2 regions of the Desulfatitalea tepidiphila genome follow, and region 1 is predicted to be linked to the other one. Evidence: riboswitches for the same ligand, from Rfam matches in the RefSeq annotation. Region 1 holds a riboswitch; the other holds the start of a gene.
What was found. Region 1 has a riboswitch for cobalamin ahead of trpD (anthranilate phosphoribosyltransferase). Riboswitches for the same ligand answer to the same signal wherever they lie in the genome.
Positions count from the first base shown of each region.

Region 1 (5,971 bases):
TACAATTCAACCTGATGTATTAAATTGTGAGTTGTCGGATGGCCGACGGATCGATCACAGGTTTCCAGGAGTAGGATACAGGCATGGTGAATATCACGCGATTTTTCAAAAACGAAGATAATGAACAGAGCGGGCAGCTGCTGCCCCTGCTGCCGTTGCGCGATATCGTTATCTTTCCGCAGATGGTCGCGCCCCTGTTCGTGGGGCGACCCAAATCCGTGGCAGCACTTTCCAATGCGATGAACACGGCGGATAAGTATATTTTTCTGTCCACCCAGCGCAGCGCCAACGTCGACAACCCCAGCGAAAAAGATATCAGCCGCATCGGTGTCATCGGCACCGTGCTGCAGTTGCTCAGACTGCCCGACGGCACGGTCAAGGCCCTGGTCGAAGGCAAACAGCGGGCGCGGGTGAGGCGATTCATCAAGGCCGAGGAATTTTTTCAGGTGGAACTCGAGCCCATCGTCGATGTGGTTCCCGCATCGGGAGAGGCCGAAACCGAGGCCCTGGCGCGCAAGGTCAAGGAGGGGTTCGAGGCCTATGCCAAGCTGAACAAAAACATCTCCAAGGACCTGGTGGCCAAAGTGGCCGGCATCGATGACTATATCAAGCTGGCCGATGTCGTGGCGTCTCATTTTTCTTTCAAAATTGAGGACAAACAACGGATTCTGGAAGCGGTTCCCGTCAACCAGAGGCTCGATCTGCTCGTGGAGTTGATCAACCTGGAGATCGAAGTCTTTCGCATGGACCAGCGCATCAAGGGTCGTATCAAGGAGCAGATGGAAAAGACCCAGAAAAATTACTATCTTAACGAACAGATGCGCGCCATTCGCAAGGAGATGGGGACCGAGGACGAGGCCGCCGATGAGCTTCAGGAGCTGGAAAAACGCATCAAGCGCAAGCGCATGCCCAGGGAGGCGGCCAACAAGACTCGCCAGGAGTTCAAAAAGCTCAAGTTGATGACCCCCATGTCGGCCGAGGCCACTGTGGTGCGCAACTACATCGAGTGGATCATCAGCCTGCCCTGGTTCGAACGCAGCCGAACGCACATCGACATCACCGAGGCCGAGCGGATCCTCAATGAAGATCATTACGGCCTGGAAAAGCCCAAGGAGCGCATTCTCGAGTATCTGGCCGTGCAGGCCCTGGTGAAAAAGATTCGGGGCCCCATTCTCTGCCTGGTAGGTCCGCCGGGCGTGGGCAAAACCTCTTTGGCCCGCTCCGTGGCCCGCGCCACAGGCCGGCGGTTCGTCCGCCTCTCGTTGGGCGGGGTCCGCGACGAGGCCGAGATCCGCGGCCACCGGCGCACCTACATCGGTGCCATGCCCGGAAAGATCATCCAGTCTCTCAAGAAGGCCGGCGCCAACAACCCGGTTTTCTGCCTGGACGAAGTGGACAAGATGAGCATGGATTTCCGCGGGGACCCCAGCGCGGCCCTGCTCGAGGTGCTCGATCCGGAGCAGAACTACGCTTTCAACGACCATTACATGGACCTGGATTACGATCTGTCCGAAATATTGTTCATCACCACGGCCAATACCCTGCCCGACATTCCGTTGCCGTTGCAGGATCGCATGGAGATTATCCGGCTGCCCGGTTACACCGAACACGAAAAATACAACATCGCCAAAGAGTTCCTGGTCCCCAAGCAGATCAAGCTCAATGGCTTGACAGCCGAGCAGGTTACCTTTTCGGAAGACGCGATCTACACGATCATCAATCGCTATACCCGCGAGGCCGGTGTGCGCAACCTGGAGCGTGAAATCGCCTCCATCTGCCGCAAGGTGGCCCGCCACGTGGTCAAGACCCAGACCGATAAGCCCATACGCGTCAATGCAGCGGCCGTGCTCAAGTACCTCGGGCCACCGAAATTCAAAAAGACAGAGATCGAAGAAGAGGACCAGGTCGGCATGGCCACCGGCATGGCCTGGACCCAGGTGGGCGGCGAACTGCTCTTCGTCGAAACGCTGGTCATGCCGGGCCGCGGCCAGGTCATGGTCACCGGCAAGCTGGGCGATGTGATGAAAGAGTCGGCCCAGGCCGCCATTAGCTTCGTGCGTTCCCGTGCCGATCTGCTCAACATCGACAACAAATTCTATCGCAAGTACGATCTGCATATTCATATCCCCGAAGGCGCCATTCCCAAGGATGGCCCGTCGGCCGGCATCGCCATGTGCACCTCGGTGATTTCCGCCCTGACCCGTCGGCCCACCCGCCGCGAAGTGGCCATGACCGGCGAGATCACCCTGCGCGGTCGCGTGCTGCCCATCGGCGGGCTCAAGGAGAAGATCATCGCGGCCCACCGGGGGGGGATCAAAAAGATCATCATCCCCAAGGAGAACGAGAAAGATCTCAAAGATATTCCGGACACCATCGCCAAACAGCTGGAAATCGTCACTGTCGAGCACATGGACGAAGTATTGCCCCACGCGCTGGTGCTGGGCGAGGGAGAAAGCCTGTTTGCCAATCAGGACGCCCATTTCGACTTGAGCGGCGTGGATAATCCTCCGGACAAACACGCCCCCATCAATTAGCGCAACTGACCGGGTTCGTCCGCGGTTTTCAGCCGTAGACGAACCCGGTCGATTCCATCGATTTCCCTTCCATTGAAACTGCAATTGCCGCAGCGATTCTAACTGAGTGTGATTCACCCTGAAGGGCCTGCAGCATAGAAGTCGTTTAATAAAAATTATCGCATGGCAACGGTTGTGGCAGGCCCGGGTGGGGCAGGTGGCCAGGGCCACGTGAGCCAGCGGTCTTAGGGCCAGTTAAATGCAGACGGCGGACAAGCGGCCCAGACTGTTTGAGCGCAGCGAGTTTCCGGGCCGCCCGCCGTGCATGTTACTGGCTCTTGACCGCTTGGCGTGTGGCATCGGCCACCTGTCCCACCCGGGCCGGATTTAATGAATGGCATTCGGATAGAACTGCTGCAATTACCGCCGACCGGTTGACACGGCCCCCGTTTCAGGTTAGGAGGGGTCCGGCTGACAGGTGCGGGACGCCCCACAAAGGGACGCCCGTTAAAAGGAAAGATGGTGAGAGTCCATCGCATACCAGCCGTTGCTGTGATCGGGAACGAAAGCCGCAGCATGCCACTGTCGACACCGTGTCGATGGGAAGGCGCGGCCGGTAGGCGCAAGAGACACCGCCCGTGAGCCAGAAAGCCTGCCTGTCGATTGCCGGGGCAACCCACTGCCCACCCTGACGGATACCCGCTGGAAGCTGTCCGTATCGTTTTGGCCCGGCCGAACGCGCCAAGGGAAGCGATACGCAGGTGCCTGCGGGTTTTTTACGCCCACCTTTTCGTCAGGTCCCTCTGTCGTCGATTTTTCTTCCGGATCGTTCGGCCCTTTTCCTCGGTTCATTCATGCAGGAGCAAGCGGTCGATGCAACAGGACAAAGCCTTTGGACAGCTCATCACCCGGCTTATCCAGAAAGGGGACATGACCCGTGAAGAATCCCGGGACGCCTTTACCCGCCTTATGAAAAACGACACTACGCCCATGCAACAGGGCGCCTTTCTGGCCGCCTTGCGCGCCAAGGGAGAGACCGCCCAGGAGGTGGCCGGCGCCTGGGAGGCGATCTACGAGCTGGATACCACCAAGGTGCGTTGCGGGACGGTGAGTGATGCTGACACCCCCCTGATGGAGAACTGCGGCACCGGCATGGACGCCTTCAAAACCTTCAACATCAGCACAGCTGCGGCCATCGTTGCCGCCGCCGCCGGTGTGCCCATGGCGCGCCACGGGTCTCGGGCCATCACTTCGGTGTGCGGCACGGTCGACCTGGCCGAGGCCATGGGTGTGGATGTCGAATGCGAGGCCGACCTCGTGGCCCGCAGCATCGCCCAGGCCAACATCGGCTTGTTCAACGGCATGAGCGCCCGGATCCATGCCCAGGCCCTGGGACGCATCCTTTCCCAGATCCATTTCGGTTCCCCGCTGAACATCGCCGCATCCTTGGCCAACCCGGCCCGGCCGCGTCATGCCGTGCGCGGCGTATATGCCCGCGACGTGATGATACCGGTGGCATCGGCCATGCGGGCGATCGGCTACCGAAGGGCGCTGGTGTGCTGCGGAGAGATCGCCGACACCGGGCGCTGTATCGACGAGGCCTCGGTATGCGGCATCACCTGGTGCGCCGAACTCGATGAAGCGGGGTGCATCCATGAGTATGCATTGTCGCCATCCGCCCTGGGCCTGGATGCCATCGACCCGGCCGATCTGGTGCCCGCGGCCGATCTGCCCACCGAAGCCCGGCGATTCGTGGCCCTGATTCGCGGGAAGAAGAACGGTCTCGCGGGCCGAAGGCAGGCCGTGCTGCTCAACACGGCCCTGATCCTCAAGGTGGCGGGCAAGGCTGCCACCGTCGCCGCGGGGATGGAAAGGGCCCTCGCGGCCATGGACCGCGGAGACGCCTACCGGACCCTGGAAGCCTGGGTGGCGTGTCAGAACAGGGATCCAAAGCGGGGATTGGAACGGCTGCGAAGCCTGACGGCGCCGTAAAACGCCCAATATCTGCGTTGCGCTCATCCCGTGGTCCTTGCGGCGTACGACAAGTACGCCTCAGGACACTGAATTTCGCGCGCCTTGATCTCGAGCGTTTTACGGCGCCGTCCGATATCGGCTTTTTAATACTCCGTCAAACCGGGTCAGCTGAACACAGGAAAGGTGAAGGCAGGTTCGCCGAAGGGGCAGGAAAGGAGAAACGGCATGAAACTGGTATTGACCGCTCCCGGCCTCCTGGAGACACGGGCATCGGGAAGGCCGGCGGCCCAGGATGGCATGACGCGGCTGACCGTCGAATACTGCGGCATTTGCCGCACCGATGCCAAGATGTGGCGCACCGGGCATAGGGACTTGGTGTTGCCCCGGGTGCCGGGGCACGAGGTCGCGGCCCGGGACGACAACGGCCGCCTGTTCACGGTGTGGCCGGGCCACGCTTGCGGACGATGCCGGCATTGTCTTGGGGGTCGCGAGAATCTTTGCGACGGTATGCAAATCATGGGCTTTCACTTCGACGGCGGTTTCAGCCGCCACCTGCTGGCGCCCACCGCCAGCCTGATTCCGGTTCCCGCCGATTTGCCAGCCCACCTGGCCTGCTTCGCGGAACCAGCGGGATGCGCCCTCAATGCCTTGGAAAAACTCGGCCTTGGAGCCGGCGAACGCCTCGTCATTTTCGGCGGCGGAACCCTGGGGTTGATCGCCGCCCTGGCGGCCCGGACCATGGGCGCACAGCCCCTGGTGATTGAAAAGAATCCGGACAAGATCGCCAAATCCGAGGCGTTTCGGCAGATATCGCAGGTCATGGCGCGCAGCGCCGCTCCCCAGGACGATGAGTTCGATGCGATGCTCAATGCCTGCCCCGATCCCGAGGCGTTCGTCCAGGGACTCGTCCGGCTGGCCAGGGGCGGACGCTGCGCCTTTTTCAGCGGTCTGACCGGGGGCGGGCGGCTTCCGGCCGATGGGATCAACCTGATCCATTACAAGGAGGCCGCGGTTTTCGGCGCCTATGGCCTCACCCGCCGTCACATGGCGGCGGCCCTGGCGCTCATCGGCCGTTATCCCCGCGCCTTCGAGCTGCTCGTCGAAGCGATCGTGCCGCCCCAGGATGTGGAACGGCGGTTCTGCGATCTCCTCGACGGCCGGAGCTTCAAAACCATACTGGATTTGCGATGAGGGATTCTAACTGAATGCCATTCACCAAATCCGGCCCGGGTGGGACAGGTGGCCGATGCCACACGCCAAGCGGTCAAGTGCCGGTAAAATGCACGGCGGGCGGCCCAGAAACTCGCTGCGCTCAAACAGTCTGGGCCGCTTGTCCACCGTTTGCATTCAACCGGCACTAGCGACCGCTGGCTGACGTGGCCCTGGCCACCTGCCCCACCCGGGCCTGCCTCAACCGTTGCCATGCGAATTTTTTATCAAACGCCTTCTGTAATGCATGCCCTTCAAGGTGAATCACATTCAGT
Region 1 covers NZ_BCAG01000001.1:305,680-311,650, forward strand. Annotated here, with positions in the region: gene lon (endopeptidase La) at 84-2,534, shown strand; cobalamin riboswitch at 2,973-3,187, shown strand; gene trpD (anthranilate phosphoribosyltransferase) at 3,387-4,505, shown strand; gene DFT_RS01420 (alcohol dehydrogenase catalytic domain-containing protein) at 4,713-5,678, shown strand.

Region 2 (5,971 bases), on a different contig from region 1:
TCCACTTCTTTGCCTCTGCCGTTTATTCGGTTTACCGTCGTTGGCGATCCTATCACATGGAGGACGGCAAGTCCTTTCACTGTGTAAAGGTTTTTGACATGGTACTGCCAAATCACTCCTGACCTGATTTTCCCGAAGTCATTCTAAGACATAGAAAATACGATGGAAAAAATTGCTCAGCAAACGGGGCATGATGGCATGCCCTTTGCGCTGCCTGCCATCGTGTATTCCGGGACAATCGTAGGCTCAATGCCGATAACAACCCACACCATTCTTTAGGAGAACCGAATGAAAATTTTATCAAAATCCATCATGATTTCTGTCCTTGTCGTTGTACTTACAGCTCTCATTTCAGTACCCGGCGTCATGGCTGCGGAAAAGCTGCGTTACAGCAGTTCCGCCCAAGTCAATGATGTATTCAGGGGCGAAGGCGTCAGCCGTTTTATCAAAGAGACCGGTTACGAAGTGGACATGTTCGTTTGCTCTTCCTCATCGGCTTTGCATCGACTCTTCAACGGTGTTTGCGACATCGCCAGCAGCGCCGAACCCCTGGCGCCCAACCACGCCGAATTCGGTTACGTTGAGACGCCGTTTTGTAAGGTGCCCATGATTGTGATCACCAATTTGGAGACACCAGTCGACAATATCAGCGAAGATCAGTTGCGAGCCATTTTTTCAGGAGAAATCACCAACTGGAAGGAAGTTGGCGGTCCGGACCACGATATCATCGCCATCACACCGGGAAAAGATACCGCCGCATTCAAAAACTTCTCCATGCTGGCCCTCAAGCGCAGCGAAGTCAAATATGATTTTATGGCCTATCGTTCTACGATGGTCGTCACCTCGGTCGCACGAATCCCTTGGAGCATCTCCTTTGTCACCAAGGGTTCGGCCGACCGTGATGCGGCCATCAAGATATTGAAGGTTAACGGGAAATTCTTTAAGGACAAGGATTATCCATATATTCAGACTTTTTCATTCGTGACCCAGGGAGAACCCAGCGGTCCTGTAAAGGCCTTCATCGACTTTGCCAAGTCACCGGCAAGCCAGCAAAGAATGAAAGAAAGCGGCATCGTTCCGATTTCCTACTGATCCATACGAAGTGAAACTCGGGGCGAACTGAAACTGAGGATTGAATCCTTAATGGATGCTGTCGAGCCAGAATCGTTGTGTCTTCAACAAAGCGCTTGACTTGCCCGCGATAGATATTGTAGCAAACCTGTCATCGAAGCGGCCCTTGGCCTTAAAAGGGAAGACGGTGAGAATCCGTCGCGGACCCGCCGCCGTAACCGGGGACGAAAGCTGCATCATGCCACTGTCCGTAAGGATGGGAAGGCGCAGCCGGTAGGACAATCCGGAAGCCGGAAGACCTGCTTTGACCATCGTAGAACATCATCGATCGACTCGACCCCTCGTGGCAAGGGGGTGGAGGGCTCCATTCAGGGATAAAAAACGGTATCCCCGGGCCTGCTTGCAGGTCCGGGGATTTTTTTTGGAGCAGGATGTTGGCTTCAGCCGCATCGGGGATGGTGCCAAAGGCCTTATCAACATGGCCTGTTCATGCCAAAGGACAGGGCCGCCGCAAAGGAGTGACAACATGTATGGAAAGAACTTGACCCGATGGGTGTTCACCGTTTTGGCTCTCTGTATCATGATCGGCCCCCCGGCGCAGGCAGGCGCACACGGCGCCACGGCGCCCAAAAAAGTCGGGATTCTTCTGGTCGCCTTCGGCTCCAGCGAAGCTTCCGCCCAGGTTTCCTTCGATAACATTGACCGGGCAGTACGCCAGGCTTATCCCCAGGTGCCGGTGCGTTGGGCCTATACCTCTCACATCATTCGCGCGAAACTCGCCGATCAGGGCAAAGTTCTCGATTCTCCCGCCATGGCCCTCGCTCGCTTGCATGATGAGAAGTTCACCCATGTGGCGGTGCAGTCCCTGCACACCATTGCCGGCGAGGAATACCATGAACTGCGTCGGATCGTCGGGGGATTCCAAGCCATGGCGCTGTTTGAGAAGATCGTCATGGGCCATCCGCTCATGGCGACTCAGGCGGACATGGAAGCTGTCGTCGACACGATTCTGGCGAATTTGCCGCAAGCACGTCGGGCCGATGAAGGCGTGGTGTTCATGGGCCATGGCACCCATCATCCCGCCGATGCAGGTTATGCTGCCCTGATGTATCGGTTGCAACTCAAGGACCCGCAAATTTTCGTGGGAACGGTCGAGGGCTATCCGGACGTGGAACTGATCCTTGGGCAGTTGAAGCAAAGAAAGATCAACAAGGTGTATCTGATGCCCTTCATGTCCGTGGCCGGGGACCATGCCAAAAACGATATGGCGGGCAGCGAAGATGATTCCTGGGTCAGCATCTTTACCGGCGCCGGGATTCAATGCGTGCCCATTCTCAAGGGGACGGCGGAGTACGACGGCTTTGTGAAGATATGGGTCGCCCATGCGGGCGAGGCGTTGAAGGCGCTGCATTGATTCGCGGGTCGTAGAAATTGGAATACTGAAGTTTGAAAATAGCAAAGTTGAGGTACTCTGCCGATTTATGATGAAGGCGGCATCCAACGGCTATAGGGATCCATGCCTCCGGTTTCAACGATTACCGATATGGCCGCTGCTGTTGGTGCTGGCTCTGTTGCTGGCCATGGAGATCGTTCTGGCGACGGGGAGCGGATTCATTCAGGTCTCCTATCCAGATGTGGTGCGCATTCTGGCGGCACGCCTCTCCGGTGCCGAGGGGTTGATCTCCCGTCTCGATGAACTGGCGCCGGTGGTGGTTTTGGAGGTGCGGCTGCCCAGAATTCTGGCCGCAGCCGTCGTGGGATGCGGGCTCGCGGTTTCCGGTACGATCTTTCAAGGGATTCTGCTCAATCCATTGGCCGATCCCTATACCTTGGGGGTCTCATCGGGAGCCGCGTTCGGCGCGGCCATGGCCTTATGGTTGAACCTGGCGGTGATAGGCGCCTGGTCCGTGCCGTTGTTCGCCTTCGCCGGTGCCCTGGGAACGTTGCTCGTGGTGATCTGGCTGACCGCCAGCAGCGGCGACCTGTCGTCAGCGAGCCTGATCCTTTCGGGCATCATCGTCGCCGCCATTTTGTCGGCAGGAGTGAGTTTCATCAAATATTTGGCCGGCGAGGAGGTGAGCATCATCATCTTCTGGTTGATGGGCAGCTTCGCCTCCAAGACCTGGACCGAGGTGGGCATGGTGGCCGCAGTGGTCGGAGCGGGATTGGCCATCACCTTGTTTTTCGGCCGCGATCTCAACTTGTTGGCCCTGGGCAGCCGTACCGCCGGTTCGCTGGGGATTTCGCCGACCAGATTGTCGATGACGATGCTGGTGAGCGCTTCGTTGATGGCCGCAGCGTGTGTGGCGGTTTCCGGGATTATCGGTTTCGTGGGGCTGCTGGTGCCCCACATGGTGCGCTTCATCACCGGCCCGGACCATCGCCGTCTGATACCGACCGCAGCCCTGGCCGGTGCATGTTTGTTGCTCCTGGCGGATACGGTGACACGGGCGATATTGCCCCAGGAGGTGCCCATCGGGGTCATTACCGCACTCATCGGAGGACCGTTTTTTTGCGTCATCTATCGCCGGCGCCAGCGACATCGACGGGATTAGAAGCCATGTACGAGCTGGATCACCTATATTATGGTTACGATGGCCAAACGGTGATCGAGGATGTGTCGCTGAATTTCGAGACCGGCCATTTCTACGGCATTCTCGGTCCAAACGGCAGTGGCAAGACCACCTTGCTCGATCTGCTGTCCGGCCATCTTCGTCCGCACGGTGGCCACATTCGCCTGGACGGCCGGGAACTGGCCTCTTTTCCCCGAAAGGCCCTGGCCCGCCGGATCGCCCTGGTGCCTCAGGATTACCGGATCAATTTTCCGTACACCTGCGGAGAAGTGCTGATGATGGGGCGCTATCCCCACCTGCCGCGATTTTCCCGCCCGACCGCCAGAGACCGTGCCGTGGTGGCAGAGGTGATCGAGCAGACCGGCCTCGGCGCCTTTGCCGATCGTTATGTGGACCGCCTGAGTGGCGGTGAACGCCAACGGGTGGTCTTCGCCCGGGGTTTGGCACAGTCAGCCGACATTCTCCTGTTGGATGAGGCCACTGCCAGTCTGGACATTCAGCACGCCATCGCCCTGCTCAATCTGGCCGAGCGGCGCGTCGGCCAGGGCGGCACGGTCATCGCCGTTTTTCAAGACATCAATCTGGCCGCCCTGTATTGCGACCGATGGGTCTGTTTGCGCCAAGGCCGCCTCGTCTGCGCCGGGACGACCGCCGATGTCCTGACCGCAGCCACCCTGCAGGCGGTGTTCGATGTCCAGGCGCAAGTGGTCCACCAGCCCTTTTGCGGCGCCCCCCAAGTGTGTCTCAACAAGGAGGTGGCGTGAGTGGTGTCGTGAGTGGTGTAGGCCGTAATTGCGGGTGGGTGTTGCTCTTGTTGCCGCTTATCGTCTGGACCGGCCGATCGACGGCGTCCGACATGTCGATGACGGAAGATCTCATTGTGGATGCCGTGGGACGTCGGCTGAACGTATCGGCGCCTTTCCGGCGGATCATCTCTTTATATGGCGCCCACACCGAAAATTTGTTCGCCATGGGGGCCCAGGAGCAGGTGATCGGCGTATCGCGCCACGAGGACTGGCCTCCGGAAGCGTGCAGTAAACCGGTCCATTCCTACCATGACGATCTGGAGCGATTTCTGGCGGTTCGGCCCGACCTGGTCCTTGTGCGCCCCATGATCGACAGGGGCTACGGCCATTTGCTCGAGCGACTGGAGGCCAACGCCATCGCGGTGATTTCCCTCCAGCCCAACACCGTCGAGGAGATGTTTGTTTACTGGCGTATCCTGGGCCGCCTGACCGGTCGCCGCGCGGCCGCCGAGCAGATGGTGACCGACTTCCAGGACGCCATGGCCTGCATCGCAGAACGGACGGCGACCATCGTCGACAAGAAGCGGGTCTATTTCGAGGCGATTCACGACCGCATGCGAACCTTTTCGCCGGATGCCATGGCCATTTTCGTGCTTGAAACCGCCGGCGGGATCAACATCGCCGCCGACGCCGCGCCGCGCCGGGGCAGCACCATCGCCGATTTCGGCAAAGAACGCATATTGGCCAGGGGTGACGCCATCGATGTTTACCTGGCCCAGGTCGGCCCCATGAACCGGCCGAACCTGGAGAGCATCCGGAAAGAACCGGGCTTCGATCTCATCCGGGCCGTAAGCAATGGGGATATCCATTTTATCGACGAACAGCTGGTCTCCCGTCCGACCCTGCGAATGGTCATAGGGATCTGCTGGATCGGCCGGATCCTTTATCCGGAAATTTTCGCCCCCGGCAGGACACCGTCGGGTTGTCTGGTACACCATTGCCCGACCGGCGCCCATCAGACGGAGTGAATGATGAAAACAACGCATACAGGCACCCTGTACGGTATCGGCGTAGGACCCGGAGATCCGGAATTGATTCCCATCAAGGCCGTGCGCATCCTGGCCGCGGTGGATGTCGTGTTTACGGCGGCCTCCACCCGCAACGACTACTCCCGGGCACTGGAGATCGTTCGTCCCCATTTGCCCGACCATGTCGCCATCGAAAAGCTGGACTTTCCCATGAGCAAGGACCATTCGGTCATGGAAGAGGCCTGGCGGCGGCATGCCGCCCACATCGCCGAGGTGATGGAAAGTGGAAAGGAGGCGGCCTTTTTGACCCTGGGCGACCCGCTGACCTATTCCACCTACGGTTATATCCTGCGGCATTTAAGAACCGAACGGCCCGATATCACCATCGTGACCATACCGGGCATCACGTCCTACCAGGCCGCCGCAGCGGCGGTCAATCAGCCCCTGGTGGAAGGCGAGGAATCCCTGCTCATCCTCTCGGGGGTGCACGGCGGCCACCGCTTGCGAGAGACGCTTCAGACGCCGGATAATGTGGTGTTTCTGAAGGCGTATC
Region 2 covers NZ_BCAG01000003.1:2,144,153-2,150,123, reverse strand. Annotated here, with positions in the region: gene DFT_RS14180 (substrate-binding domain-containing protein) at 289-1,092, shown strand; cobalamin riboswitch at 1,212-1,392, shown strand; gene DFT_RS14170 (sirohydrochlorin cobaltochelatase) at 1,652-2,485, shown strand; gene DFT_RS14165 (FecCD family ABC transporter permease) at 2,631-3,626, shown strand; gene DFT_RS14160 (ABC transporter ATP-binding protein) at 3,632-4,408, shown strand; gene DFT_RS14155 (ABC transporter substrate-binding protein) at 4,405-5,418, shown strand; gene cobI (precorrin-2 C(20)-methyltransferase) at 5,422-5,971, shown strand, end outside.
Region 2: linked by a shared signal. The riboswitch ahead of DFT_RS14170 (sirohydrochlorin cobaltochelatase) and the one ahead of trpD (anthranilate phosphoribosyltransferase) in region 1 are both predicted to bind cobalamin.